Regions from separate parts of the Kribbella sp. NPDC051586 genome, predicted to be linked through region 2. Evidence: riboswitches for the same ligand, from Rfam matches in the RefSeq annotation. Region 2 holds a riboswitch; each other region holds the start of a gene.
The links. Region 2 has a riboswitch for thiamine pyrophosphate ahead of ACIA58_RS07595 (purine-cytosine permease family protein). Riboswitches for the same ligand answer to the same signal wherever they lie in the genome.
Positions count from the first base shown of each region.

Region 1: another riboswitch for thiamine pyrophosphate. It lies ahead of thiC (phosphomethylpyrimidine synthase ThiC); the one in region 2 lies ahead of ACIA58_RS07595 (purine-cytosine permease family protein).
Region 3: another riboswitch for thiamine pyrophosphate. It lies ahead of thiS (sulfur carrier protein ThiS); the one in region 2 lies ahead of ACIA58_RS07595 (purine-cytosine permease family protein).

Region 1 covers NZ_JBITDF010000004.1:1,215,023-1,224,647, forward strand. Annotated here, with positions in the region: gene pstB (phosphate ABC transporter ATP-binding protein PstB) at 1-695, shown strand, start outside; gene ACIA58_RS32690 (hypothetical protein) at 882-1,526, shown strand; gene ACIA58_RS32695 (DUF2752 domain-containing protein) at 1,576-2,016, opposite strand; gene ACIA58_RS32700 (RDD family protein) at 2,123-2,869, shown strand; gene ACIA58_RS32705 (RDD family protein) at 2,969-3,526, shown strand; gene ACIA58_RS32710 (hypothetical protein) at 3,530-4,084, opposite strand; gene ACIA58_RS32715 (transposase) at 4,081-4,680, opposite strand; gene thiC (phosphomethylpyrimidine synthase ThiC) at 4,875-6,497, opposite strand; TPP riboswitch at 6,489-6,621, opposite strand; gene ACIA58_RS32725 (lysophospholipid acyltransferase family protein) at 6,674-7,420, shown strand; gene ACIA58_RS32730 (hypothetical protein) at 7,600-8,124, shown strand; gene ACIA58_RS32735 (hypothetical protein) at 8,173-8,406, opposite strand; gene ACIA58_RS32740 (anion permease) at 8,420-9,556, opposite strand.
Region 2 covers NZ_JBITDF010000001.1:1,529,486-1,539,110, forward strand. Annotated here, with positions in the region: gene ACIA58_RS07570 (GTP pyrophosphokinase family protein) at 1-670, opposite strand, end outside; gene ACIA58_RS07575 (ATP-binding protein) at 820-2,013, shown strand; gene ACIA58_RS07580 (DUF3152 domain-containing protein) at 2,162-2,905, shown strand; gene ACIA58_RS07585 (hypothetical protein) at 2,937-3,767, shown strand; gene ACIA58_RS07590 (alpha/beta fold hydrolase) at 3,764-4,426, shown strand; TPP riboswitch at 4,445-4,561, shown strand; gene ACIA58_RS07595 (purine-cytosine permease family protein) at 4,557-5,882, shown strand; gene ACIA58_RS07600 (anti-sigma factor family protein) at 5,951-6,184, opposite strand; gene ACIA58_RS07605 (RNA polymerase sigma factor) at 6,181-6,822, opposite strand; gene ACIA58_RS07610 (flavodoxin family protein) at 6,846-7,550, opposite strand; gene ACIA58_RS07615 (thiamine pyrophosphate-binding protein) at 7,559-9,487, opposite strand; gene ACIA58_RS07620 (hypothetical protein) at 9,574-9,625, shown strand, end outside.
Region 3 covers NZ_JBITDF010000004.1:1,348,887-1,358,511, reverse strand. Annotated here, with positions in the region: gene ACIA58_RS33335 (RidA family protein) at 1-168, opposite strand, end outside; gene ACIA58_RS33330 (DUF6807 family protein) at 229-2,091, shown strand; gene ACIA58_RS33325 (thiazole synthase) at 2,066-2,839, opposite strand; gene thiS (sulfur carrier protein ThiS) at 2,841-3,044, opposite strand; TPP riboswitch at 3,037-3,148, opposite strand; gene ACIA58_RS33315 (LacI family DNA-binding transcriptional regulator) at 3,230-4,204, shown strand; gene ACIA58_RS33310 (glycosyl hydrolase) at 4,201-6,768, opposite strand; gene ACIA58_RS33305 (DUF5937 family protein) at 6,875-7,819, opposite strand; gene ACIA58_RS33300 (hypothetical protein) at 7,892-8,035, shown strand; gene ACIA58_RS33295 (pyridoxamine 5'-phosphate oxidase family protein) at 8,074-8,493, shown strand; gene ACIA58_RS33290 (YceI family protein) at 8,525-9,046, shown strand; gene ACIA58_RS33285 (G5 domain-containing protein) at 9,043-9,625, opposite strand, start outside.

The DNA of each region.
Region 1 (9,625 bases), on a different contig from region 2:
AGCCCCGCTCGGTCACCGCGTTCATCGGCCCGTCCGGCTGCGGCAAGTCCACCTTCCTGCGGACCCTGAACCGGATGCACGAGGTGATCCCCGGCGCCCGGGTCGAGGGCAAGGTGCTGCTGGACCAGCAGGACCTGTACGGCTCCGGCGTCGACCCGGTCGCGGTCCGCCGGGTGGTCGGCATGGTGTTCCAGCGGCCGAACCCGTTCCCGACGATGTCGATCTTCGACAACGTCGCGTCGGGCCTGAAACTCAACGGCGTCAAGGATCGCAAGAAGCTGACCGAGGTGGTCGAGCGGTCCCTGCACGGCGCCAACCTGTGGAACGAGGTCAAGGACCGCCTCGACAAGCCCGGCGCGGGCCTGTCCGGCGGTCAGCAGCAGCGGCTGTGCATCGCCCGGGCGATCGCGGTCGAGCCGGAGGTGATCCTGATGGACGAGCCGTGCTCGGCCCTTGACCCGATCTCCACGCTGGCGATCGAGGACCTGATCGAGAAGCTGAAGGACCAGTTCACCGTCGTCATCGTCACGCACAACATGCAGCAGGCGGCGCGGGTCTCCGACCAGACCGCGTTCTTCAACCTGGCCGCGACCGGCAAGCCCGGCCGGCTGATCGAGATGGCCCCGACCAAGCAGATCTTCTCCAACCCGGCGGAGAAGGCCACCGAGGACTACATCACGGGTCGCTTCGGCTGATCCGCCGTACGACGGTTTGCGTGCGGTCGGGATCGCCGCCAGGGTCCTGACCGGGCGCGGGTTCACGAGGGGTCTCAGTCGGAGACGAGACCCTAGGGGTTCGCGGACCGGTGTGGGGACGTGACCACGAACCTGTGGAAAAGATAGCCTTCGGGGATTCCTCGACGTTCTCAGAAGGGAACCGCGGTGAGCACTCCGACGCCACCTCCCGGCGACGACCAGAACGACCAGAACCGGCCGCAGGACACTCCCGAGACCCCGGGTGAACAGCCGAGCCAGTACGGGCAGCCCGATCCGTACGGTCAGAGCCAGCCTGAGCAGCCGGGCCAGTACGGCCAGCCTGGGCAATACGGTCAGCAGCCTGGTCAGTACGGTCAGCAGCCCGGCCAGTATGGCCAGCCCCAGTACCCCGGCCAGCCGGGTCAGTACGGCCAGCAGCAGCCCGGCCAGTACGGCCAGCAGCAGCCGGGGTACGGCCAGCAGCCTGGCCAGTACGGGCAGCAGGGCTACGGCCAGCAAGGCGGTTACGGCCAGCAGCAACCGGGTGCGTACGGTCAGCAGCCCGGCCAGTACGGCGCGTACGGGCAGTCCGGCTACGGGTACGGCGCGGGGGCGCAGCCGCAGAGCAGCACCCCGCAGACGCTGGCGATCATCGGCATCGTCTGCCTGGTCATCTGTACGCCGGCCTCGATCGTTCTCGGGCTGATTGCCCAGGGCAAGTTCCGCGAGCAGGGCCGCTCGGACACGCTGGCCAAGGTCGCGTGGATCGGCGGCGCCGCGCTGACCGGCCTCGGCCTGCTGTTCTACATCATCGGTCTCGCGTCCAACTGACCAGTCTTGTCGCGGGGCCCGCGTGGCCCCGCGGCACCGTCGTCGCAGGTCAGTTCAGGTTGCGAGCGACGCCGTACACGACCAGCAGGGCGATGACGCCCTTGATCAGCCAGTCCGCCACCCGCGGGCTCATCGAGAGCCTGGGCAGGCGCACCAGCCGCAGCGACTCGAGTGACCAGGCAAGCACTTGGTAGCCGACGGCAACGCCGACGAGCGGGCCGAGCACCAGGATCACGGGGTTGAAGTGCCAGGCGGCGTCCAGATCGCCGCGGAGCAAGGCGGCCGCCATCCGGGTCGACCCGCAGAGCGGGCAGTTCAGACCGGTGGTGGCGTGCAGGATGCACGGGACCCCGAGCCGCTGGCCCGACAGTTGGTACAGCCCGGCCAGGGCGAACCCGCCGACACCGACCGCGGACAGGCCCCACACCCGGCGGTCCAACGACTGGACCGGACCGGCGGGCCGGAGTACGACGCTCTGCGAGACGCTCACCGCACAACGGTAACTCTCATCACGTGGGATCCGTTCACAGGTCTGAGCCGTCGGACCCGTAGCCTGCAACTCACTCCTCAGATTGCCATCAGTAGAAGGGATCGTCGTGAGCTCTCCGACGCCACCGCCGGGTTACGGCCCGCAGGACCCACAGCAGCCGGGTCAGTACGGCCAGCCGGGACAGCCTGGCCAGTACGGGCAGCCCGGCCAGCCGGGGCAGCAGCCTGGCCAGTACGGGCAGCAGCCCGGGTATGGCGGCCAGCAGCAGCCGGGGTACGGACAGCAGCCCGGATACGGCCAGCAGCCGGGATACGGGCAGCAGCCGGGTTATCCCCAGCAGCCAGGGCAGTACGGACAGCAGCCGGGTCAGTACGGGCAGCCTGGTCAGCCGTACGGGCAGCCTGGCTTCGGGCAGTACGGCGCGCCGGGCTTCGGCGGCGGGATCCCGGGCAACCTGGCGGCCTGGCCGAACCGGGTCGGCGCCTGGTTCGTCGATTCCCTGATCATCGGCGTGCCGAGCGGTATCGGCTCCGCGATCGCGGGCAACACCAACAACTCGGTGCTGGCGATCATCGGCCTCATCTTCTACCTGGCCGGCATCGGTCTCGCGATCTGGAACATCCTGATCCGCCAGGGCGGCAGCGGCCAGACCGTCGGCAAGCAGGTGCTCGGCCTGAAGCTCGTCGGCGCCGACACCGGCCAGCCGATCGGCGTGGGCAGGACGTTCCTCCGCCAGCTCACCCACATCCTCGACGGCCTGTCCTGCTACCTCGGCTACCTGTGGCCGTTGTGGGACGAGAAGCGGCAGACCTTCGCCGACAAGATCAACAACACCTACGTCATCAAGCTCTGACCTGACGACCTCCGGACGCCGTGGCCCGATCGGGCCGCGGCGTTCGTCGTTCCGCCGGTGTCCGCGATACTCGTGTCAGGCAACCAGAGAGGACCCCTCGTGAGCACCCCTGGATCCGGACCGTACGGCGGTCAATATCCCCCTGGCCGGCCGGCCCAGTTCCCACCGCAGGGCTACAACCCTTACGGGCAAGGCAATCCGGGCGGCGGGTACGGGTACGGGTACGCACCGCCCGGACGGCTGGCGGACTGGCCGAGCCGGGTCGGAGCATCGCTGCTCGACTCGCTGATCATGGCGATCCCCGCAATCGCGGGCGTGCTGGCCGCACTGGTCATCGACGGCAACAAGGAAGAGCTGGGCGCCGGCGGCGGGATCGCGATGATCGGCGGGTTCGTGGTGGCGTTCGGCATCTGGGTGTGGAATCGCATCGTCCAGCAGGGCCGCACCGGCCAGTCGTTCGGCAAGAAGGTGGCCGGACTGCGGATCGTGGACGCGCACACCGGCCAGCTGATCGGCATGGGCAAGAACCTCGGTCGCGAGGTCTGCGCCCAGATCTTCAATCAGCTCTGCGTCCTGAACGTCCTCTGGCCACTCTGGGACGACAAGCAACAGACCTGGCACGACAAGGTCGTCAGCGACATCGTCATCAAGAGTTGAACGTCAGTGGGAGCGTAAGAGGCCCGCGCAGGTGACTGCCCACAGGACGCTGGTGAAGGTGCCGATGATGAAGCGCTCGGCGACGGCCTGCGGGGTGACCGAGGCGGGCTGGTCGGGGCTGCGGAGCTCGGGGTACCGGGCCAGGCCTTTGATCGCCAGCACGACTGCGATGCCTTCCGGCCAGCCGGACACCAGTGACGCGTAGATCGCGGCCCGCTCGAGCGATCCGATCAGCGCGCCGCCGCGCAGTACCTCACCGGCCTTCTGGGTCGACTGGGCCCGGGTGTTGTTCCGGTCGACCAGCGCCAGCACGGAGGTCGTCAGCGGCCCGCCACCGGTCACCGCCAAGCCTCCTGCCAGCAGGAGCAGCACGTTCCACCAGCGCTCGGCCCAATCTGCCACTCCGTGGCCCGCAAGAAGCAGAACACCGACGGCGGCAAGACAGGCCAGCATCACGCCGCTGATCGCGATCTCGAAGTTGGAGCCGGACCTGGGCACCCAGGCGAGCACGGCGAGGACGAGCCCGGCAGCGGTCAACGACAGGATCAGCGCCGTCACGCAGCGACCTCGGGGGCGAGGAGGTCCGCGGCCAGCACCCGTCCGCGCTGTTCCTCGGCGAATCCCGCCGCCTGCGCGCGTTGCGTCACCGCCGACTGGCTGATCCCCAGTTTCACGCCGATCTCCCGCCTGGTGAGTCCTTCGGCCAACAGGTCCGCCACCGCCCAGCCACGCTCGCTGCGGCGCCGCAGTACCGACGCCATCAGCCACAGCACCGTCTCCACCTGCTCCGCGATCCGCGAATCCGCGCCGACCACGTTCACATGATGCGGGCTCGACTTGGCCCGCGTCACCGCCTCCCGGGCGAACACGAAGGCGTCGCCGCTGCCGGCCCGGGTGCTGCGGGGCAATGGCTGGGCGACCTCGCCGATGCCGAGGCCGACGTACCAGGAGTCGGCGCGGAGCAGCTCGACGATCACGTCGACGGTCGGCCGGGCCTCGGCGAGCACGCCCTGCACCTCGTCGCCGGCGGTCCGCTCGAACTTCCGCAGCAAGCCGGTCCGTCGCGGCCGGCGGTTCAGGGAGTTCAGCAGCTCGGGTACGAGATCGCTCGTGCTTCGGCTGCCACGCTGATCTACCGTGAGAACGAAGACCATCGCCCTGCACCTCCTTCTGAACGGCTTAAGGCTACAGTCTTATTCACGTAGAGTGAAGGACAAAACCTGAATCGCTTCAGCCGATCACTCCGGGTGACCAGCCCGCCGGCCGCCGATTCCTCCATTCTCCGCTGGATTCGGGCGGCTCGGCGGTTCTACGCCAGTCGCGAACTCACGGTGCGTCAGCGACGACCTCAGTCGGCGAGCGGCAGATACAGCTTGCCGTCGTGGGAGCGGAAGGTCTCCGACATCTCGGTCAGACCGGCCTCGATGGCCTCGGCGGAGTCGAGGCCGTGCTCCTCGGCGTACGCGCGGATGTCGGCGGTGATCCGCATCGAGCAGAACTTCGGCCCGCACATCGAGCAGAAGTGCGCGGTCTTCGCGGGCTCGGCCGGCAGCGTCTCGTCGTGGAAGGACCGGGCCGTGTCCGGATCCAGCGAGAGGTTGAACTGATCCTCCCAGCGGAACTCGAACCTTGCCTTGGACAACGTGTCGTCCCAGGCCTGCGCACCCGGATGCCCCTTGGCCAGATCCGCCGCGTGGGCAGCGATCTTGTACGTGATCACGCCCGTCTTCACGTCGTCACGATCCGGCAGCCCGAGGTGTTCCTTGGGCGTGACGTAGCAGAGCATCGCCGTACCCAGCCAGCCGATCTGCGCGGCGCCGATCGCCGACGTGATGTGGTCGTACGCCGGCGCCACATCGGTTGCCAACGGCCCCAATGTGTAGAAAGGCGCCTCCCCGCACAGCTCTTCCTCGAGCTGTACGTTCTCCGCGATCTTGTTCATCGGCACGTGGCCCGGGCCCTCGATCATCACCTGGACGTCGTGTTCCCACGCGATCCGGGTCAGCTCCCCCAGCGTCCGCAGCTCGGCGAACTGGGCCTCGTCGTTCGCGTCCGCGATACACCCCGGCCGGAGTCCGTCGCCCAGCGAGAACGTCACGTCGTACGCGCGAAGGATCTCGCAGAGCTCGGCGAAATGCGTGTACAGGAAGGACTCCTGGTGGTGCGCCAGGCACCAGGCCGCCATGATCGAGCCGCCCCGCGACACGATCCCGGTGATCCGCCGCGCGGTCAGCGGCACGTACCGCAGCAGCACGCCGGCGTGCACGGTCATGTAGTCCACACCCTGCTCGCACTGCTCGATCACCGTGTCGCGGTACACCTCCCACGACAGCTCGGCCGGATCGCCCTTCACCTTCTCCAGCGCCTGGTACAGCGGCACCGTCCCGATCGGCACGGGTGAGTTCCGCAGGATCCACTCCCGCGTCTCGTGGATGTTCTTCCCGGTGGACAGGTCCATCACCGTGTCCGCGCCCCAACGGGTCGCCCAGACCAGCTTCTCGACCTCTTCCTCGACCGAGCTGCTGACGGCGGAGTTGCCGATGTTCGCGTTCACCTTCACCAGGAACTTCTTGCCGATGATCATCGGCTCGCTCTCGGGGTGCCGCCGGTTCGCGGGGATCACCGCGCGCCCGCGAGCCACCTCGGCCCGGACGAACTCCGGATCGAGTCCCTCCCGAACAGCGACGTACCTCATCTCCTCGGTGATCGTCCCGGCCCGCGCATGCCCGAGCTGGGTCAGTCCCGGGCGCCCGGCGATCCAGTCCCGCCGCAACGCGGGCAGACCGGCCTGTACGTCGATCCCTGCCGACGCGTCGGTGTACGGACCGGAGGTGTCGTACAGGTCGAAGTGCTCGCCGTTGGTGAGGTGGACGCGACGAGTTGGTACGCCGAGCTCGCCGCGATAGATCTTCTCCGATCCGGAGATCGGGCCCGTGGTGACGGCCGGACGGATCGTGCTGACATTCACCATGCTGGTGCTCCCTACGCCGGAATTACCCGGACAGGTTCGGCGGTCGGCGGCGCCGGCCAGGTGCGATTCCTGGATCCAGCCGCCCTCTCAGCCCACTACGGTGCGAGCTCCCGCGATCTCAAGTTGTCACCGCCAACCATAGGCCATGGTTGGTACGAGCCCTGTAGCGTCTAGGGATGCGAGACCTCGTGTACCCGCCCGTCATCGCCTTCGCGCGGACCGCGTTCAAGGTGCTGGACCTGAAGCTCCGCATCACCGGGGCGGAGAATGTCCCCCGGACCGGCGGTGCGCTGATCGCCCTCAACCACATCAGCTACGTGGACTTCATCCTCGGCGGGTACGGCGCTCTGCCGAGCAAGCGACTGGTCCGCTTCATGGCCAAGGAGGTGCTGTTCCGCAACCGGTACTCCGGTCCGTTGATGCGCGGGATGCACCACATCCCGGTCGACCGGGACGCGGGTGCGGCGTCGTACCAGCAGGCGCTGGAGCACCTGGCCGCGGGCGAGGTGGTCGGCGTCTTCCCGGAGGCGACGATCAGCCGGTCGTTCGAGCTCAAGGAGTTCAAGTCCGGCACGGTCAGGATGGCGGCGGAGGCCGGCGTACCGGTGATTCCGATGATCCTGTGGGGCACGCAGCGGATGCTGACCAAGGATCATCCGCGGGACTTCTCCCGGCACCGTCCGATCTCGATCAGCATCGGTGCGCCGATCACGGTGACGCGCGACGACGACGCGAGCGAGGCGACCGCACAGCTGCGGTCCACGATGGCCGGGATGCTCGACGAGACCGTCCGCGGCTATCCCGAGCAGCCTGCCGGCGCCTGGTGGCTGCCGGCCGCGTACGGCGGTAGCGCGCCGACACCGGCCGAAGCCGAGCGGCTGGACCGCGAGGAGCTCGCCCGCCGCGCCGCCCGCCGTGAGTAAGGCCTGTGTCAGTAAAGCCCTGCGTCCGTAAGCCCAGTGTCAGTAAGGCGGACAGGACCTTGACCCTCGGGGCGGAACGAGGGTACGAAGGCTGTCGTTGACGGAACAGGAACCTGGGGGGTCCCTGTGCGGCGGGCCGGCGTCGACAGGCCCGCGGACACGAGCGGGCGGGGAAGGTTTTGTTCGATTCACCGGAAGAGCTGCATCTGTTCGACCCGGGGGCGATGACTCCGGCACCGCACGTGGCCGAGCACATCCCGGACGCCGGCGCGTTCTTCGTCGACTGGGCGACCCGTGGGTTGAGCACGGACCGTGCCCGTGAGATCGAGTCCGCGGTGAACGGCCGGCGCAACCAGAACGGCTGGTTCCCGCTGGAGACGCTGGACAGCATCGGCAGCAGGGGCTTCTGGCGCGGTCCCCTGACCTACCTGGCCCGGATGACGGCCGACGACCCGAGGATCGTGCAGGAGTGGGCCTCGGACGGCCTCGGCGACGAGCAGGCGGGCCGCATCCAGGCCACGGTGGACCATCTGCTCCACCAGCAGGGCCACGCGGCCGCAGCGACGTGGGCGGTCGCCGTACGGCCGCGGACGTACCTCGACGCCGAGGTGCTGGGCGACCGGCTGCTGGCCGCATGGGAGTACAACCTCGGCTCGATCCGCGCCAAGGACGTGGCGAAAGCGGTACGCCGCTGGAACCGTTGAGGACCGTACGACGGGCAGCCGCCAGACCGCCCGTCGTACCTCTCAGCGCTAGTGGAACTGCGGGATGATCAGGTACAGCCCGTAGAACACGGCGGCCAGGCAGGCCGCGAAGCAGAGCGCGGCCACGCCGGTGTCCGCGACGGACGGCTGCCGCTTCTCGTCGATCGCGACCGCGCGCCGCGCCATCGCGCTCACACCAAGGGCGAACAGCACCGCCAGGCCGACTCCGAAGAGCAGGCTGACCAGTGCGACCTGACCGAGTGAACCCCAGTCGATGTGCATCGCCGTACTCCTCTCAGGCCGCCGCGGCCGTGGTGACGGACGCGGTGGAGCTCGGGTACTCGTTCACGTTCTCCGACGTCACCGGCTTGCGCCGGGACGCGGCGTAGATACCGCCGCCGGCCACGACGGCGAGGATCGCGATGATCACCACACCGATGGTGCCGGAGTCGGCCACCCGGCCGGCCAGTGCACCGACGATCGCGGCGGCCGGCAGGGTGAGCAGCCAGGCGACGGCCATCCGGCCTGCCACCGTCCAGCGCACCTCGGCCAGCCGCTTGCCGAGGCCGGCGCCGAGGATGCTGCCGGAGCAGACCTGCGTGGTGGACAGCGGGAAGCCCAGGTGGGACGAGGCCAGCAGGACCGCGGTCGAGCTGGTCTCGGCCGAGAAGCCCTGCGGCGACTCGATCTCGGTCAGGCCCTTGCCCATCGTCCGGATGATCCGCCAGCCGCCCAGGTACGTGCCGGCGGCGATCGCCAGACCGGCGGACAGGATGACCCAGACCGGCGGCTTCGAGCCCGGGGCGAGGCTGCCGGAGGTGATCAGCACCAGCGTGATTACACCCATCGTCTTCTGCGCGTCACCGGTGCCGTGGGCGAGCGAGACCAGCGAGGCGGAGGCGACCTGGCCGGCCCGGAAGCCCTCGTTGACCGACTTCTGCCGGGCCCGCTGGGTGATCTTGTAGGCCAGGAACGTGCCGAGCAGCGCGACCACACCGGCCACGATCGGCGCGGCGACGGCCGGGATGATGATCTTCTGCACGACGGTGCCGAAATGTACGGCGCTGCTCCCGGACGCGATCCAGGTGGCTCCGATCAGGCCGCCGAACAGTGCGTGCGACGACGAGCTCGGCAGGCCGACGTACCAGGTCATCAGGTTCCACAGCACCGCGCCGATCAGGCCGCCGAAGATCACCGGCACCGTCACCTTGGCGTCGTCGACGATCCCACTGGAGATCGTCTTGGCGACCTCGGTGGAGATGAACGCGCCGACCAGGTTCAGCACGGCCGAGACGGCCACCGCGACCTTCGGTTTCAGCGCGCCGGTGGCGATCGACGTCGCCATCGCGTTGGCGGTGTCGTGGAACCCGTTGGTGAAGTCGAACACCAACGCGGTGATGATCACCACGACGACGAGGAACGACAGATCCATCCCGATCACTTCCCTAGGCGGACGATCAGCAGCGTCGATCGACCGTAGGCCCGGTGAGTGAATTTGAAA
Region 2 (9,625 bases):
GAGCCTTGTCCTCCGCGGTCGCCGCCAGCTCGCGGTACAGCCGGTCGATCTCGGTGAACTCGTTGTCGGCCAGCTCCATCAGTGCCGCGGCGAGCAGGAACCGCCGGTCGAACTCCGGCTTGCGGTCCGGCGGGATGTCCAGCTTGTACCGGATGTCGTGCTCGAACTCGGCCCACGCGTGCTGGACCGCGGTACGGACCTGGATCTCCATCACCAGGTTCTTCAGTACGGCGTACTCCGGCAGCTCGCGGCGGTGCGCGTTCAACCGGACCAGATAGTGCTTGCTCGCGTACCCGAACACGCCCTGCGCCCGGGTGTGCGCGCCCATGTCGGTGTGCTCGACGATCTCGAACTCTTCCTCGATCACCTCGCACACCCGGTCCACCGCCTCGACCAGGAACGTGATCACCCGCGCCGCCACCAGGTCGGTGATCTGGTTCAGCGGGTCGTCGTACTTCGGACGGCCCGGATCGTCCGGGTGCGACTTCGACGCCTTCGCGAGGAACGACTCCGGCTCCTTGGCGCGCGCGGTCGCGGTCAGGTAGTTGATGCCCTCTTCTTCACCGATCAGCTCGTTGATCAGCGCCTCGAGCTTGCGGGCGCCACCGACGTACTGCTGGTGCACCCGCTCGTACAACGTCCCCGCCTGGCGAGCCCACTCCACCTGCATGCCGGAACGATAGTGCTCTTCGGGTCGCTCGTGGTGTCTATCGTTTTCTAGTCATTTTGCTAGAAAGCTGTAGAGACCTGTCACGACACGCTCTCGCCGTTGATTGGTCAATCTACGGAAAACGCTATACGGGCTCATACAGTGAAAGCATGGATCCGATCCGGAATCCCTATGCGCCCGGCGCCGGTCAGCGGCCGCCTGAGCTGGCCGGACGCGACATCGAGGTGCGGCAGTTCGAGGTGGTCCTCGAGCGGGTCGCGGCAGGCAGACCGGAGCGGAGCCTGGTGCTCAGCGGACTCCGGGGCGTGGGCAAGACGGTGCTGCTCAACACGCTGCGTTCCCAGGCGATCAAGCGGGCCTGGGGCACCGGGAAGATCGAGGCGAGGCCGGAGCAGAGCATCCGGCTGCCGATCGCGCAGGCCCTGCACACCGCGATGCGGGAGCTGGGGCATCGGCATCGCGACGATGAGCGGGTCGACCAGTTCAGCGCCGTACTCAAGGCTTTCGCGCTGCGGACCGGGGCCGAGGACCGCAAGGGCATCCGGTGGCATCCGCCGGTGGACGTGGCCGCGGCGAAGGGGCGCGCCGACTCCGGCGACCTGGAGATGGACCTGATCGAGCTGTTCACCGACGCTGCCGATCTGGCCGGTGACCTGTCGGTCGGGGTCGGGCTGTTCATCGACGAGATGCAGGACATCAGTGCGGACGACCTGTCCGCGCTGTGCGCCGCATGTCACGAGATCTCGCAGCAGAGCGCGCCGCTGGTGGTCGTCGGCGCCGGACTGCCGCACCTGCCCGCCGTACTGTCAGCCAGCAAGTCGTACTCCGAGCGGCTCTTCCGGTATGTCCGCGTCGACCGGCTCGCGCGTGACGCGTGCGACCGGGCGCTGATGGTGCCGGCGGAGAGCGAAGGCGTGCAGTACGACGAGGAGGCGCTGGACGAGCTGTACGCACAGACCGACGGCTACCCGTACTTCGTGCAGGCCTTCGCGCACTCCACCTGGGACCATGCGCCGACGTCTCCCATCACCATCAAAGACGTTGCCGTAGCCGCCCCCGAGGCCTCTGCGGAACTCACCGTCGGGTTCTTCGGCTCCCGCTACGAGCGGGCCACCCCGGCCGAACGCGAGTACATGCGCGCCATGGCCGAGCTGGGCATCGGCGTCGACGACGGCTCCGTCCCCACCGCCGAGGTAGCCAGCACCCTCAACCGCAAACCCCAGTCCCTCTCCCCAGCCCGAGACGGCCTGATCAAAAAAGGCCTCGTCTTCTCCGCCGAACGAGGCACCGTAGCCTTCACCGTCCCCCACTTCGGAAAATTCCTCCGCACCCGCACGGCTTAACGGAACTGGGGTTTCGTGAGGTGGCAGGTACTGGATAGGGTCGATTGTCATGACCACCCGGCGGAGCGGCCAGCGTGTGGGGACGCGTGGGCGGCACAGTCGGCGGAAGTCCTATCGAGGGCAGTGGTTTGCGGTTACTGCGCTGGCCGTGTTGGGGACTGTGGTGGTGGCGCATCCGGATGTCGCGCATCGGGCCAGCCTGGCGGCTGAGGTGGTTGCGGGGGCCGGCGAAACGGTGAGTGCGGAGCCGTCCGTGGAGACGCCTGTGCCGAAGCCGGTGACTACTCCGACGCAGAAGTTCACCACTCCGTTGCGGCCGGCACCGACCTTGACGCGGAAGCCGAAGGGGGCCAAGCCCAACGTCCTGGTGTCGACCGGGAAGCTTTCGGTGGTGCCGGGGTTCAACAAGGCGAGCGGGGTGCGCGACAAGCTGACGTACCGCGTGGAGATCGAGCAAGGGCTGTCGGTCAATGGCGCCGCCGTCGCCGCGGCGATCCACAAGACGCTGACAGACCCGCGTGGTTGGCAGGCGCTGCATCCGGTGAGTTTCGAGCGGACCGACAAGGTCGACGCCGATCTCCGGATCATCCTCGCGACGCCGGCGCTCACCGACAAACTCTGCCTGCCGCTCGACACCGGCGGTGAGGTGTCCTGCCGCGTCGACGACCGCGTGGTGCTCAACGCGAAGCGCTGGATGTACGGGATCCCGTCGTACGGCGGGAACGTCGAGCTGTACCGCAGCTACCTGGTCAACCACGAGGTCGGCCACGCGCTCGGGCACGGCCACTCGACCTGCACCAAGCCGAAGACCCCCGCGCCGGTGATGATGCAGCAGACCAAGGGCCTGGCAGGCTGTCTACCGAACGCCTGGCCGACGATCAAGGCCACCTGAGAAACTAGGTACGACGGGAAGGAGCACAGCGATGTCGTCACAGGACTTCCCGACGTACGGCCGGGGCGAGCAGCCCGATCAGCCCGAGCACCAGCAGGCCCAGGAGCAGGACCACCACTACGCCCCGCCCACGCCGTACGGCGGTGGCACCTACGGCGTCGGCCCCGGCACTCCGCCGGCCGAAGGCCCCTACGCCCAGCCGCAGCCCTACGGCACCACCCCGGGTCAGTACGGCGGCCCGCCGCCCCAGAGCGCGCACCACCCTCAGCCGCCCACATACCGTCCCGGTCACCCGTACGGCGCTCCGGCGAGCCCCGAGCCGCACGAGCTCCCTGTGTACGGACGGGAGCAGCCGCGCGACCCCCGCGCTGCCCGGGTCGTCGGCCTGGCCACCGTGGTCGCCGGGTTCTACGGACTGCTCGTCATCTCCGTCCAGCGGGTCTCGCTGCGCGACATCTCGCAGGCGCCGGGCTCCCCGCTCAACCACCCGCTCCGCACCGACGTGATCGACGCGATCGGCCAGTTGCTGCTCGTGGTCGTCGGCGCCGCTGCGCTGTTCATGTGGCTCCGCGACGTTCTCGCGCGCCGCAAGGCTGGTCGCCGGCCCGAGCCGACCGAGCTGGTCGGTCTGCTCTTCGTCGCGGTGTCCGCGGTGCCGATCCTCATCTGGCTGATCATGGTGCTGTCCACCGGCCTGGGCTCCATCGACGACTCGGTCCACCGGCTGCCCACGGCGTACGGCTGGGGCGGCGCCGGGCTGCTGATCCTCGCCGTCGGCCTGTTCCTCGGGTACCGCGAACTGAAGCCCGACGTACCGAACCCGGTCGTCCAGGGTCCACCGGCCAAGGCACCGTGGGAGTGAGCGCACCTGTCGTCCTGGTGCCCGGCCTGGGCCTCGGCCCCGAGTCGTACGCCCGGACCGTCGAGCACCTTGTCACCTCGTACCACGTGGTCACTCTTCCCGGGTACGGCGAACCGGCCGGTGCCCGCGAGGACCTGCACCCGACGGCGCTCGCGGTCGCCCTCGCCGGGAAGATCCGCGAGCGCTCCGTCCTCGTCGGCCACTCGGCCAGCTGCCAGATCATCGTCGAGCTCGCGGTCCGGTACCCCGAGCTGACCCACGCTCTGGTCCTGGCCGCTCCGTCCGGCGACGTCCGGATGTCGAGCTGGGTCGATCGAGCGGTCCGCCTCTTCGGCTCCGCCATCCCGGACGCGCCGAAGCTGGTCCGCACAGTCACCCCGCAGTACGCGCGTACGACCCTGCCGACCATCGCCCGGGCGGGAGAGGCCTCCCGCCACCACGACCTGGCCGGTGTCATCACCCGGGTCAAGGCGCCGGTGCTGATCGTCCGCGGCAAGCATGACCTGCTCGCGACGGCGGAGTGGGTCGAGCGTCTCGCCGAGCTCAGCCACGGGGAAGCCCGGACGCTCGACACCGGCGCTCACATGCCGGTCGTCACCAACGGCCCGGAGCTGGCCGCTCTCATAGAACGGGCAGCGGCCCTCCCCGAAACCAGCTGACGCGTTAGACTCCGAGGCACAAACCTATGCGGGAGCTCGCACCGAGACGCGCGGGCTGAGAGGGCGACAGCAGGGTCGCCGACCGCCTGAACCTGACCGGGTAATGCCGGCGTAGGGATTGGGGTCACTCATGACCGATACCGCTGTTCGTCCTGCCAGCTCGACCGAGGCACCGCTCGTCCTCACCACGGACGCGCCGCGGACGCTCGGCTTCTTCGACCAGTTCACGCTCTGGGGCAACTTCGGCATCTCGCTGTTCGGCCCGGTGACCGGTGCGCTCGTGGCGGCGTACACGGGCTCGCTGTGGCAGGGGCTGCTCGCGGTCGTCGTCGGCTGCGGGATCGGGGCGCTCGTGCTGGGTGGTGCGGCCGTGTTCGGCTCGCACACCGGGGCGCCGGCGATGGCGAGTCTGCGCGGCCTCTTCGGCCGTCGCGGCTCGATCGCGCCAACCGTGCTGAACATCGCGCAGAACGTCGGCTGGGCCACGATGGAGATCATCGTGATCTCGCAGGCCGCTGTCGCGGTGACGAGTGAGCGCTGGCGCTGGCTGTTCGTCGTACTGGCCGGGATCATCGCGACGACGATGGCGGTCCGTCCGCTGGGCAGCGTGAAGATCCTGCGGAAGTTCATGGTCTGGCTGGTGCTGATCGCGTCGGTCTACCTGTTCGTGCAGGTGCTCAGCAAGCCGGTGCATGCACTGCCGCAGGACAGCGTCTTCGGCTTCTGGCCAGCTGTCGACCTCGCCGCCGCCGGTGTCGTGTCGTTCGCGCCGCTGGCTGCCGACTACACGCGGCACTCGCGCACCAACAAGGCTGCGTTCGCGGGGTCCGCGCTCGGCTACGGCCTGGCAGCGATCGGGTACTACGCCCTCGGCGTCGTGGCAGTGGCGACCTTGCAGACCAACAGCGACGACGTGATCACGGCACTGGTCACCCTGCCCGCCGGCGCGATAGCGCTGTTCGTACTGCTGGTCGACGAGGTCGACGAGGCGTACGCGAACGTCTACTCGACCACGATGGCCGCGCACAACCTGATCGGCCACATCGACCGGCGGTGGATCTCGGTCGCGATCGGCGTCATCGCCACCGGCATCGCGCTGGTGGTTGACCTGGGCAACTACACGCAGTTCCTGTACCTGATCGGCTCGGTCTTCATCCCGTTGTTCGCGGTCGCGATCGCGGACTTCTTCGTGGTCAGCAAGATGAACTGGGACGTCTCCGGTACGGCGAAGTTCCGCTGGCAACCGACGCTCGCCTGGCTGATCGGATTCGTCGCGTACCAGTTGGTCAACCCCGGCACAGTCTCCGGCTGGTCGCCGTTCTGGACCAAGCTGCAGCAGGCGATCTTCGACCACCAGGCCGTCCCCGGCTGGCTCGGCGCGACGTACACGTCGATCGTCATCTCGATGCTGGCCGCGGTTCTGCTCGGCCGGATCGGTCGTCGGCAGGCTGCCTGAGCAGCACGAACAGACTGGTGAAGTGGACTTCCGGCATACCAGGTCAGTGCCGGCAAGCCCGCCCGGCGTTACAGCTCCCTCGGGAACGCGCGGAACGCCTCCAGCAGGCGGTCGCGGGTCTCGGCGCTGAGCTTCTCGGGCTCGACCTGTCCGGCCTCGGCGATGGTACGGCGCAGTTGCTCGACGTAGATGTCGCATCCGTCGCAGACCGCGAGGTGGTCCACGAAGCGCCGTTCGGTCTCTGGATCCAGCGCTCCGTCCAGGAAGGCGGTGACGAGCTCGACCAGCTCCGCGCAGGTCATGAGCCGACTCCGGTGCTCGCGAAGTACCGCTCGAGCTCTCCGCGGACGGTGGCGCGGGCCCGGTGCAGCAGAACCCGCTGGTTCGCCGCCGAGAGGCCGAGCAGCGAACAGACCGCGCCGGCGTCCTGTCCGTCGATGTCACGCAAGGTCAGCACCACCTGCTGGCGCGTAGGGAGATTCTCGATCGCGGTGGCCACGGCGGCCCGTACCTCGTTGGCGAGGACCTCGCCCTCGGTGGTCGGCCAGCGCTCCGGGAACGCCCGCCAGCCGCCCGGATACTGGTCGTCGGCTCCGCGGAAACGGGCCGGGTCGACGGTCGGCTCGTGATCCGGGCCCAGGCTCGTCCACGGCACGGTGCGATGCTCGCGCGAACCGCGCTTGCGGGCGATGTTGACCAGGATCCGGTAGACCCAGGTCTGCAGCGACGCTCGTCCCTCGAACCGCTCGATGCCCTGCAGGACCGCCAGCCAGGTGTCCTGCACGACTTCCTCCGCGCTGGCCGTGGTCGACACGAACGACCTCGCCAGCCGCAGCATCGAGCCCGACCAGCTGTTCAGCAGGCAGGCGAACATGTCCTCGTCCCCGGCCCGGAGCCCGGCGACGAGGATGTCGTCCGTCGGCAGTACCGCCGCCCCCACAGGCTGACGGTACAACAGGATGGTCAGCGGTACTCCGGGTTCTCGAAGTCGTAGCGGCAGCCGGCGTCCCACTCCGACCGCTGGTTGCCGTGCGCCGGGATCCCGCCGGCGTCCCGGACGATCCGGGCCAGATGCATCAGGTTCCAGGTCATGAACGTCGTGTTCCGGTTGGTGAAGTCGTTGTCCGGCCCACCGGAGCCCTCGTCGAGGTACGACGGACCGGGCCCGGCCTCGCCGATCCAGCCGGCATCGGACTGCGGCGGAATCGTGTACCCGAGGTGCTGCAACGAGTACAGGACGTTCATCGCGCAGTGCTTCACGCCGTCCTCGTTGCCGGTGATCAGGCAGCCGCCGACCCGGCCGTAGTACGCGTACTGCCCGTGCTCGTTGAGGATCGAGGAGTTGCCGTACAAGCGCTCGATCACCTGCTTGGTCACCGAGCTGTTGTCGCCCAGCCAGATCGGCCCGGCGATGACCAGAATGTCGGCGGCCATCACCTGTTCCTGGATCGCCGGCCAGGCGTCGGTCGCCCAGCCGTGCTCGGTCATGTCCGGCCACACGCCGGTCGCGATGTCGTGGTCGATCGCGCGGATCACGTCGACCTGGACGCCCTGCTTCTCCATGATCTTGCGGCTGATGTCGATGAGACCCTCGGTGTGGCTGATCGCGGGCGACCGCTTCAGGGTGCAGTTCAGATACAGCGCGCGCAGGTCGTCGTACTCGGGCACGGTTCCTCCTAGAGAAGTTCGGCGTCCTGCTCGATGCAGAGCAGGGCCGGGCCGGTGGTGGCGAAGAGTTCGGTCATCGCATCGTCGAGGTCCTCGCGGCGGGTGACCCGGATCCCGGCCGCGCCGCACAGCTCGGCGTACGCGGCCCAGTCGGGGTTGTGCAGCGACGTGTGCCAGACCGGGTAGTCGGCGGCGAGTTGTTCCTTGCTGATCTTGCCGAGCGAATGGTTGTCGAGCAGGACGTGCTTGATTCCGATGCCGTACTTCACCGCGGTCGTGAGCTCGGCGGCGTACTGCCCGAACCCGCCGTCGCCGGTGACCGCGACGACCGGCCGATCCGGTGCGGCCGCCCAGGCGCCGAGAGCGGCCGGGTAGCCGAAGCCGATCGAGCCGAGGTACCCCGACATCAGCACCGGCTGTCCCTTGGACTCCAGGTACCGGCCGAGTGAGTACGCATGGTTGCCGACGTCAACGGTGACGACGGCCTCCGTCGGCAAGTGATTGCCGAGGGCATCGAAGACGGCAGCCGCGGACACCCCGCGACCGCGGTCGTCCTGGACCCGGCGCGCCTTCTCCGCACGCCAGATGGCCCATCGGTCGGCGACGTCGGGTCGCTGGTCGGTGGCCTTGGTGTCGGTGAGCCTGTCGGTCAGGGCACGAAGTGTGAGTGCGCCGTCGCCGAGGACGTCGACGGTGACCGCGTCGAACCTCCCGATCGCGGCGTGGTGGTCGTCGATCTGCACGATCTGCTTGTAGTTCGCGATCCCGGCGTGGTTCGAGAACGATGCGCCGACCACGATCAGCAGGTCCGACTCGTTCATCAGCCAGCTCGCGACCGGCGTACCGCTGCGACCGAGCACGCCGGCGCCGAGCGGATGCGTGTCCGGGACCAGGCCCTTGGCCTTGAAAGTCGTCAGTACCGGTGCGTTCAGACGCTCTGCCAGCTCGCGTACTTCGGCCTCGGCACCGCGCGCCCCGTGGCCGACGATCAGCACCGGTCGCCGGGCGTCCCGAATCACAGCGGCGGCGCGGGTGAGCGTCTCCGAGTCGGGCTGGATGCACCGCCGGGACAGCCGGCCGGCCGGGGTCTTCGCGGCCGCGTCGGACGGCAGCACCTGCACCTCGTCGGGCAGCACCAGATGGGCGACTCCACGCCCGTCGATCGCATGCTTGACCGCCAGCGCGGCGAGCTCCGCGTGATCGCTGCCAGCCTGGACCGCGGTGCTCGACACCGCGACGTCCTTGAAGACCGCGGTCAGGTCGAGGTCCTGGAAAGCGCCGCGGCCGAGGACCTTGGACGGCACCTGCCCGGAGATCGCGATGACGGGCGAGCCGTCGAGCTTGGCGTCGTACAGCCCGGTGAGCAGGTTGGTCGAGCCCGGTCCGGCGATCGCGAAGCAGGCCGCCGGACGGCCGGTGAGCTTGCCGTACGCCGATGCCGCGAACGACGCGGCCCCTTCGTGCCGGATGCCGACGTAGGTCAGCTCGCCGCGCTCCTCCGCCCGGCGCATCGCCTCGGCGAACCCCAGGTTGGAGTGACCGACCATGCCGAAGACATGACTGATGCCATGGGCAACCAATGTCTCGACCAGCACGTCGGCTACCGTCCGGACCGGCGCCGGCGGGTCCGGAAGCTGCACGTAGACGCCGTCCGGCCGCTCGTCCACCGGATACGACGGAACACCGTCGGAGAATCCTTCCGGTGGCTGCCCGGTGATCGGGTCGTAGTCGTACCCGTGCCAGGGGCAACGCAGCAGACCCTTCTCGATCGAGCCCTCGCCCAACGGACCGCCCTGGTGCGGGCACTTGTTCTCCAGCGCTCCGAGCCGCGCGCCGCAGCGTGCGAGCGCGACGCTCCGGCCATCGACGACGACACTGCGGACCCGACCGTCCGCCGGCACGTCGTTCTCGTCCACCCGATGCCAGTTGCCCGACATGTAACGCCTCCCACCCGTCGCGACACCAACCCTTTGGATGAACAGTGCCGTTCCGCGGCCAGCCGTTACAGGAGGAAACTGCAGCCATGGATGAACGTTCGCTTGCCGTAACCCGTCGTTCCCTGCACGGCGTCGCCG
Region 3 (9,625 bases), on a different contig from region 2:
CACCTGCTCGGCCTGGGCGCCGGGATCGCCGACGCCGACGAGCTTGCCGTCGGGGTCCAGGGCGACCTGCCCGGCGATCGCCACCCACTGCCCGTGACCGGTCACGACGTGGCTGTAACCGTTGCCCGGGGCAACTCCTACCGCGCGCGGATACTCGAGATTGCTCATCCCCCAGATATACCCGGGCAGGGGTTGAGAAACCGGTTTCCGTCGAGAGAGGATACGCAGGTGGGCCGGACACCGAAGGACTCGATCACGATCGCCGACGTCGCGCGGTTGGCCGAGGTGTCGCGGGCGACCGTGTCCCGGGTGATGAACGGCCGGCTCAGTGTCGCACCCGAGATCGTCGCCCGGGTGCGCGCGGCGGCCGACCGGCTCAACTACCGGCCCAGTGACCTCGCCCGCAGCCTGTCCCTCGGCCGGACGAACATGGTCGCGCTGGTCGTCCCCGACCTGGGCAATCCGCTGTTCCAGCAGATCCTCCGTGGCATCACGAACGCGTCCGCCGCGGCCGGCTACCGGGTGCTCGTCGCCGAGACCGACGAGGACCCGACCGCCGAGGCCGAGATCGCGATCGAGGCGCGGCGGCGGTGCGACGCGCTGATCATGGTCTCGCCGCGGATGGACGAGGAGCGGCTGCTCGAGCTGTTGCCGCAGGTGCAACCGGTCATCCTCGTCAACCGGCAAGGTCCGGAAGAGGTCTCGTCGGTGGTGGTCGACTACGGCCGCGCCGTGCGGATCGTGGTCGATCACCTGGTGGGGCTCGGCCATCGGCGGCTCGCGTTCCTGTCGGGCCCGGCGGCGAGCGCGTCGAACATGCTCCGGGTGCGGGCGCTCGAGGTCGCCGAGCGGGAGATCCCGGGGCTGGACCTTGTCCGGCTCGAGTGCGGGCGGTCGATCGAGGACGGGTACGCCGCGGTGGAACGGGTGCTCGAGTCGCATGTGACCGCGGTGGTCGCGTTCAACGATCTGGTCGCGTTCGGTTTGCTGGCCAGGCTGAACGAGGTCGGCGTCGCCGTGCCGGCTGATCTGTCGGTGACGGGGATGGACGACATCGGGCTCGCGCGGTTCGCCGTACCGTCGCTGACGACCGTGCGGGTGCCGCAGAAGGATCTCGGGGAGCTGGCGTGGCGGCGGCTGCACGCGTCGATCGCCGCACCGAACGGCGGCGCGGACGCCGTACCTGAGCTGCGCTTGGCGGTGCGTGCGAGCACCGGGCCGGTGCGGCAGGAGCCGCGGTTGCAGGGCGGTGCGTCGGCCGGTCGGGTCGCGTGGCAGCAACAGGGCGACATCTTTGCGCTCGGGAGTGACTCGGGACTGCTGGCGCGGTACGAGTTCGGCCGACGGATGCCGCAAGTACATGCGCCGCGGCCGTACCTGCATCCGGTCCGGACGCTCGGCGGGCATCCGTTGACCGAGGTGAGCCCGGTCGACCACCGGCATCACTACGGCGTCTCGCTCGCGGTACCGATGGTCAACGGCACCTCGCATTGGGGCGGCCGGACGTACGTCCGCGACCAAGGACCCACCCTGCTGACGAACCACGGCCAGCAGCGCAGCCGCGGAGTCACCGCCAACGAGCACGAGCTGGTCGACGACCTCACCTGGTACGACGAACAAGGGCGACCCCAGCTCGTCGAACGCCGTCGTCTCGTCGGAGAGCAGGCTGTCGGCGGCTGGCGACTCGATTGGCAGAGCGTCCTGACCGCCCGCTATGGATCGGTGCAGATCGAGAACCCGACCACTGCCGGTCGTGAAGGCGCCGCGTACGGCGGGATCTTCTGGCGCTTGCCTGTGGCCGCGACGACGGTGCTCTCAGCTGATGGTGAAGGCCTCGACGCCGCGTTCGGCTCGACGAGTCCGTGGCTGGCCTTCGTCCAGGGCGACGTGACGCTGTTGCTGGTGCAGCCCGATGACGTGCGGCGATGGTTCCTTCGCGTCGACTCGTACGTCGGCGCCTGCCCAGCTCTCGCGTGGGACAGCCCGCTCACCTTGCAGCCCAATCAGGAGCTGGCCGTGTCGCTCAGCGCACTCCTGCTCGATCGGCCGGTGGACCTTGACGAGGCTAAGACGTTGGCAGGCCAGTTGTAGGCGACGACGCCAGCGCCGACTGCCAGCGCCGGGGGACCCGGCCGGCGAGGCGTGCGGCCCGGCCCGCCGAGACGGCGTCGCGCATCGCGGCGGCCATCAGCGCAGGCTTCTCGGCGCGCGTGACCGGGGTCGCGAGCATCACCGCGTCACAGCCGAGCTCCATCGCCAGCGCGGCGTCGCTCGCCGTACCGATGCCGGCGTCGACGATGACCGGTACGGCGGCCGCTTCCGCGATCAGCGCGATGTTGTGCGGGTTGCGGATCCCGAGCGCGGAACCGATTGGTGCGGCCAACGGCATGACGGCCGCACAACCTGCCTGCTCGAGCCTGCGGGCCAGGATCGGGTCGTCGTTCGTGTACGGCAGCACGGTGAAACCGTCGGCCACCAGCGCTTCCACGGCGTCGAGCAGCTCGAACGGGTCGGGCAGCAGCAGGTGGTCGTCGGCGACGACCTCGACCTTGATCAGGTCGGTCTCCAGCGCCTCCCGCGCCAGCTTCGCGGTCAGCACCGCCTCGGCGGCGGTGTGGCAACCGGCCGTGTTCGGCAGTACGGCGATGTTGTGCTTCTTGAGCACGTCGAGCACCGAGCCCTCGTGCCCTGTGCCGAGGCGGCGCATCGCGACCGTGGTCAACTGGGTGCCGGAGGCAATCAACGCCTCCTCCATCACTTCCAGGTTGGCCGAACCGCCGGTCCCCATGATGAGCCGGGACGTGTACGTGCGCCCGCCGAGCTCCAGTGGATCGTCCATCTCAGCCTCCCTGGGTTGCGCTGACGATCTCGACCCGGTCACCGGGCTGCACGGTGGTCTGCGCCCACTCGGCCTTGGTCAGCACGCTCTGATTCACCGCGACCGCGATACCCGTGGTGCGATCGGAGTACTCCGTGATCAACTCGGCCACGGACCTGCCGGCCGGCACGTCAACCGCCGTACCGTTCACCCAGACGGATTCCATCGCGCTTCCTCCCTACGCCGGAATTACCCGATTCAGGTTCAGCGGTCGGTGACGGGTCAGTCACCCTCTCAGCCCACTCACTGCGAGCTCCCGCGGACCTCTCGACTATAGCGCCCGGCCAGCTATCGTGACCAAAGGTGTCCGGGGAGGGGAGCGTCTTGGCCAAGCGCGTCGGGATTTCGGACGTGGCTGCTCGGGCCGGGGTCAGTCCGACGACGGTTTCGCATGTGGTGTCGGGGCGGCGCCATGTGTCGGAGGTGACGCGGGCGCGGGTGCGGTCGGTGATGGACGAGCTCGGCTGGGAGCCGAACCAGCTCGCGCGCAGCCTGCGGACGCAGCGGACCCAGACGATCGCGCTGATCGTGCCGGACATCACCAACCCGTTCTACCCGTCGGTCGCGCGCGGGCTGCTCGACGTGGTCACCGAGCCCGGGTACCAGGTGCTGATCGGCAACACCGACGGATCACCTGCGGCTGAGCGTGATCTGGTCGCGCGGATGGTGACTCGCAGCGTCGACGCGATCGTGTTCGCGGGCTACTACAGCAAGGCGAGCGACGTCACGGCCGCCGTCGACGCCGGGATCCCGGTAGCGCTGATGGGCGGGCGGAGGGCCTCGGCCGGGATCGACGTACTGACCTCCGACGACCTGGCGGCGGGCGAGATCGCGACGCGGTACTTGATAGGTCGCGGCTATCACCGGATCGGCTTCATCACCGGCGCCTCCGGGGACGGGCCGCCAGCCGATCGCGTGAGGGGCTACCGCCGTGCGCTCACCTCGGCCGGACTGCGTTTCAACAGCCGGCTGATCGTCCGTGAGGAGTTCTCCCGCGCCGGCGGTACTGCGGGTCTGCAAAAGCTGCTCGAGCTACGCAAACCACCCCGGGCAGTGCTGTGTACGAACGACATGGTCGCGATCGGCGCACTGGACGTCGCGCGGGAACGCGGCCTCCACGTGCCCGACGACCTCGCCGTGATGGGGTTCGACGACATCGACGCCGCAGCACTCATCTCGCCGTCGTTGACCACGATCGCGGGCGATCCGCGCGAGCAGGGTCGCGCGGTCGGCCGGGTCCTGCTGGGCAGGCTGGCGGGGACGGCCGCCGGCCTGCCGCAGCGCATTCTGTTCGCGCCTTCCGTGGTGCCGCGGGAATCCGCCTAGGGCGCGGTGACCGACGTCACAGTCGAGCCCGAGATGTACGTCGGCCACACGCCGACCGTCACCGTGATCTGGCCGCTCGCGTTCGGTGTCAGCGTGCTGGTCAGGCCGTAGAGGCTCGTGACCTGGACGGGGCCGGTCGCGTTGACTGTCACCGTCGTGTTCGATCCGGATGCGGCCCAGATCGCGCGGAACGGCGTACCGTCGTTCGCCCCGTACACCTGGTCGATCAGGCCGTTGCCCGGGTTCTCCTTGCCGAGGAACGTCGCGCCGCGGAGCTGACGAGCAGCGGTGGCATAAGCGACGTACGACGGTTTGGGGGTGTACTTGCCGAGCGCGTCGGCCTCGTTGTGCACCAGGCCGAAGTTGCTCTCCGAGGCGGCCGGGTCGATGCCGTCGTTCTTGAAGTCGTACATGTAGAACCGGTCGACGTCGTGGCCGGGGACATTGAGCATCTCGCGGGCCGTGTACATCGCCTGCGTGGGCTCGTCGACCGGGACCGCGCTGCCCGAGCCGGTGTACCAGCCGGCCTCGGTGATCCAGATCGGCTTGTCCACGCCGCCGTTGTACTGCCGGATCGTCGCCCGGACCTGATCGATCGCCGTACCGAGGCTCTCCGGGGCGTGCAGGAAGTTGTACGGGTGGATCGACACCACGTCGAGGTACTTCAGCCCGCCCAGCTGGCAGAACGTCTGGAACCAGGCCTGCTGCGTCACGTCGGTGTCACCGCCGCCGACGACGGTGAGACCGGGACGGGTGGTCTTCAGCTTCGTGTACGTCGCCTTGAGCAGCGCGAAGTAGCTGTCGGGTGTCTTGTTGGCCGGACCGGCCGCGTTGACGTCCCACTCGTTCCACACCGCGAGGTTGTGGACCTGCGGGTACTGGGTCGCCAGCGCGCTGGCGTAGTTGGCGAACGCGGCCCGGCCCGCGTCGGTGTGCGGCGCGTTGAAGAGCTGATCGGGGCAGTCGTAGAGGCAGTTGCCGTAGTCCGCGACCATGAGCGGGTCGAGACCGTTCGACTGGTAGGACTGCAGGTAGGTGGTGACCTTGGCAGGGAACGCGTACGTGCCGGCCGTGGTCTCGGCGGCGGACCAGTACGCCTCATCTCTCGCCGTTCGAGCACCGGCCTGGCCTACCAGCGGGATCACATCGGGCGCCCACGAACCGGCGAAGTGCGTGCCAACTCCGTTGTACGTCGTGGGCGTGGTTGCCGCGACCGCGTCGACGTTGACCGAGGCCGTCGTACCGCCGCCGAGGATCAGGCTCTTGTCCAGCGTGAGCATGATCGCCTTGGCGGGGCCGTGCCAGATGCCGTCGTCGGCGCCGCCGAAGTGCAGGTAGCCGGTTCCGCCGTCGAAGCGGGTGACGTTGAGCTGCTGCCAGGCCGTGGAACCCGACAGAGTGAGGCGTTGCTGGTGGACCTGGCCGGTCGAGTCGGTCAGCCGGAGACCGATGCCGGACAACTGGCTGGTCTTCACCCAGAGGCTGAGCGCGGTCAGGTTGATCGGGACCAGGTTGCGCTGGATCGCGACGTAGTTGCCGCCGCCGGTGAAGTCGCCGTCGAGCTTGGCGGATTTGGCACCGGCCTGCAGGTTCGTCGTGTCGTAGGTGAGGCTGCCGGTCGCACCCGCGAACTCGCTGCCGGGGTAGAACGACCACCCCTCCGCGGCGCTCTCGTAGTCGCCGAGCGGCGTTGTCGGCTTGCTGGACAGCGCATTGAGGGTGAAGTCGTCGAGACTCACGCTGCTGCTCGTCGCGCCGGTGACAGCGCCCTTGTCGAGGACGATCTCGAGGCCCTTGGCGGGGCCGTGCCAGACGCCGTCGTTCGCGCCGCCGAAGTGGACGTACTGCTTGCCGCCGTCGAACCTCGCGACGCTCAGCGGCTGCCAATCAGTTGCCCCTGACAACGTTAGGCGCTGCTGGTGGACCTGGCCGGTGGAGTCGGTGATGCGGAACGTGAGGAAGGTCAGGTTCGGGGACTTGGCCCAGAAGCTCACGCTTGACGCGTTGACCGACGGGAGGGTCCGGTTGACGCTGACGTACGCGCCGCCGGCGCTGAAATTCCCGGACAGTTTGCCGGAGCTGGTGCCGGAGTGGTTGTCGGTGGTGTCGAGCGCGAAGCTCCCGGTCGCACCGGGGAATTCGCTGCCCGGGTAGAAGGTCCAGCCTTCTGCGGTGTTCTCGAAATCGCCGACCCGGTTGGTGATGAGGCCGGCGATCGACGCCGTACTGAGTGGGCTGAGGATCGCGAAGGTTGTTTGTGCGCTGAGCGTGCCTGCTTGGACGGTCAGCTTGTACCAGCCGCGGGTGGTGACCGAGACCTGCAGCGTGCTTGCGGCGGCCTGGCTGCCGGTGGCGACGACGGTGCCGTTGACGTCGGCTGCGGACCAGGTGACCGACGACGCATCGGTGCTGAGGCCGACCTTCACCTGCTGGCCGTCGGTGAACACGTTGCCGAGGGTGATGGGGGTGAGGGCGAGCGTCGCCGCGTGGGCGGGGGCGGTGGTGCCGATGGTGCCGAAGCAGAGGAGGAGAACTCCGAGAACGATGGCAAGACTACGTCTCATGCCGACTCCTTGATCAGGGCGGTGTAGGTGAGACGTCGGCTGCCACGACGTGATGCAAATCGATTTGTACTATCGCTGTGGGTGACTGCGGTGTCAACAGCTCAGCTCAGGAGAGCTCGGTGCCGGTCAGGAGGGCGGCGAGTTCGGTCGGGCGGTAGAGGACCTGCTTGCCCGTGCGTTGCGGCTCGACGAGACCGGTACGGCGCAGCAGTTGGAGATGCTGACTCACGGCGGACGGCGTCACCTTCAGCTCGCCGGCCAGGTCGGTCGTGGTACGGGGATGCGTCAGTAGCTCGAGGATGTGGGCGCGCGGCGTACCGATGAGCTGGGCGAGATCCTGTTGCGACGGCGGCTCGACGACCGACCAGAGGTTGGCCTGCCCGCGAGGTGGGTATCCCAGCACCGGTTCGGCTCCCGGGTCGAACGGGATCACCGCGTGCGGTCCGAAGAGGCTTGGTTGCAGGACGAGCCCCCGGCCGTCTACCGCCTCGCTCCGGCTGATCGCGGCGACTCGGTCGACCTTCAGCAGCCCGTCCGCGTAGCTGATCGCGGGACCCAGCCCGTTGAGCATCGCTGCTGTGCCTTGCTGGGTGAGGATGTGGCCGCGATAGCTGATGTCCGCGGACAGGAGGGTGCGCATCCGGTCCCAGTACGGCTCCATCATCGCCTGCCAGTACTGGCGCAGCGCGTCGATGACCTTGTCGATCGTCAGGTCCTCGGGGAGTTCGCCGTTCACCGCGATGAGCTGGCGCTCGTACGTCTGGTGGTCGACGTCGGCGATCAGGTCCAGCTCGTCGGCGAGTTGCGTGAGCGGCGAGGTCGGGCGTGGCGTCAGGAAGTCCGGGCTGCCCATCGTGTCGTTGACCAGCCACCGCAGTACGTCCCAGTCCAGCTCTGCCACGCGAGGCTGCACCGCCCGCACCCACCCGAGCTGCAACGGAAACCGACCCGGCTCCCGCAAGGCCCGCAACGACAACACCATCTCTCCGGCGGGCGAGACCGCGAACCGAATCCCTTCCAGATCCCGGGAAGTCAGCTCATACGTCAGCACACCCGCATCCTAGGACGTCGCCTAACCGCGAACCCGCAGTTGGGCGCGTAGGCCGTCTACGGCCCGGCCGCCTTGCAGCAGATCCAGCGGATCCGGGGCGAGCGCGCAGGCTTCTGGCTTCCGTCGACCTTCACCGGCCGTTCCAGCCAGGCGTACCACGACGCGCTCGTCGAGGTCGCGGCCGAACTGGTGGGACCGCGTTCTGTCGGTGGCTAGTGGCAGGGTCGGGGGCGGTCACAGGAACGGAGGAAAACATGGGTTTTCGTACGATGGCGGACGACGAGGCAGCTGAGTTTCTGGCGCAGCCGTTGGTGGCTGTGCTGGCGATCGACGACCCGGGGTCGTCGCCGCATGTGACGCCGGTGTGGTTCCACCACCTGCCGGACGGCAACAGATTCCAGGTGATGACGCCGGCGAAGTCGAAGAAGGCGAGGCTGTATCGCGAGGGCTCGGGGGAGCTGTCACTCTCGGTCCAGACCGCAGACGGGCCGACCGCGAAGTACCTCAATATGCAAGGCGTGGCCCGCCTCCTTCCGCTGAGCGACGACCTGCTCAACGCGATGGTGGAGAAGTACCTGCAGCCGGAGTTCCGCGCGGCGTACCTGGCCGACCCGCCGGAGGACTCCATGTTCGACATCACCCCGCGGCGCATCACCACGGGGGTCATCGGCTGACACTTCGACTCGCTGCCTCGTCGTACCTGGCATGACGACTACGACGAGACTCAGCGAGCTCAACGGCGATTACGTGCTCGACGCCGGGCGGACGCGGATCGGGTTCGTCGCGCGGCACCGGATGGCTACCCGGGTGCGCGGCCGGTTCGACGTGTTCGAGGGCGCCGTACACCTGGACGGCGACGACCCCGGCCGGTCGAGTGCGCAGCTCACGATCCGGGCGGACAGCATCGACACGGGCGATCGGCGGCGCGATGCCCAACTGCGCAAGGACTTTCTCGGTGCGCCGGAGTACCCGATCATCACCTTCGTGTCGACGAAGGTCTCGCAGGTCGATCGAACGAGGTTCGACGTGACCGGCGACCTGACGATCCGGGGTGTGACGCATCCGGTGACGGTGCCGTTCGATCTCGTCTCCACGACAGACGGTGTCGCCTTCGCCGCCCAGTTGACGATCGAGCGCGCCCGCTGGCAGGTGAACTGGAACGCCTTGACCACGGCCTTGGTGGAGCCGACCGTGGTCCTGGACCTGCAGGTGTTCGTCACCGCTTAATCCTCGCAGGCGATCCCGTCATGGTCGGCGTCCAGGCGGTACTTGTCGGTGCCGATGACCTGGATCGGGCCTTCGACGTACTCCGGGCCGTTCCCACTGCCACCCGAGCAGTCGACGTCGCTCGCGATCGGGACGCAGCCGGAGTAGTTCGGGTCGCACGCCGAGGACTGTTCCGGCTCGTCGACCTTCGTGCCGACGGCGGTGATCTGCGTGCGCGGCTGCTTGGCAACCTCCTGCCGGAGCAGGTGTTTCGCAGTCTGCACACCGTTCACGAACGTGACGCGATAAGTCAGGCGACGTGTCCCGTTGACCCCGCTCGTGCGAACCGTCTTCTCCCCCTTCGGAAGCGAGCCATCGGTCACCGTCTTCTTCTTGAACGGAATCGCCCGAAACTCGACAACCTCCTTCGAGGTAGTCGTGGCGGTCGGCGTAACTTTCGCGATCGGCTTCGGCGCCGTCGTCGGCAGGCTGACTTCTGGTGACTGCTCTGCTGATGGTGTCGGTGTGGTGGTCACGTGAACGCTCGCGATCGCGGCCGGCTGCCCCGCCGACGCACCCGAGCCCGCCCCACACCCGACA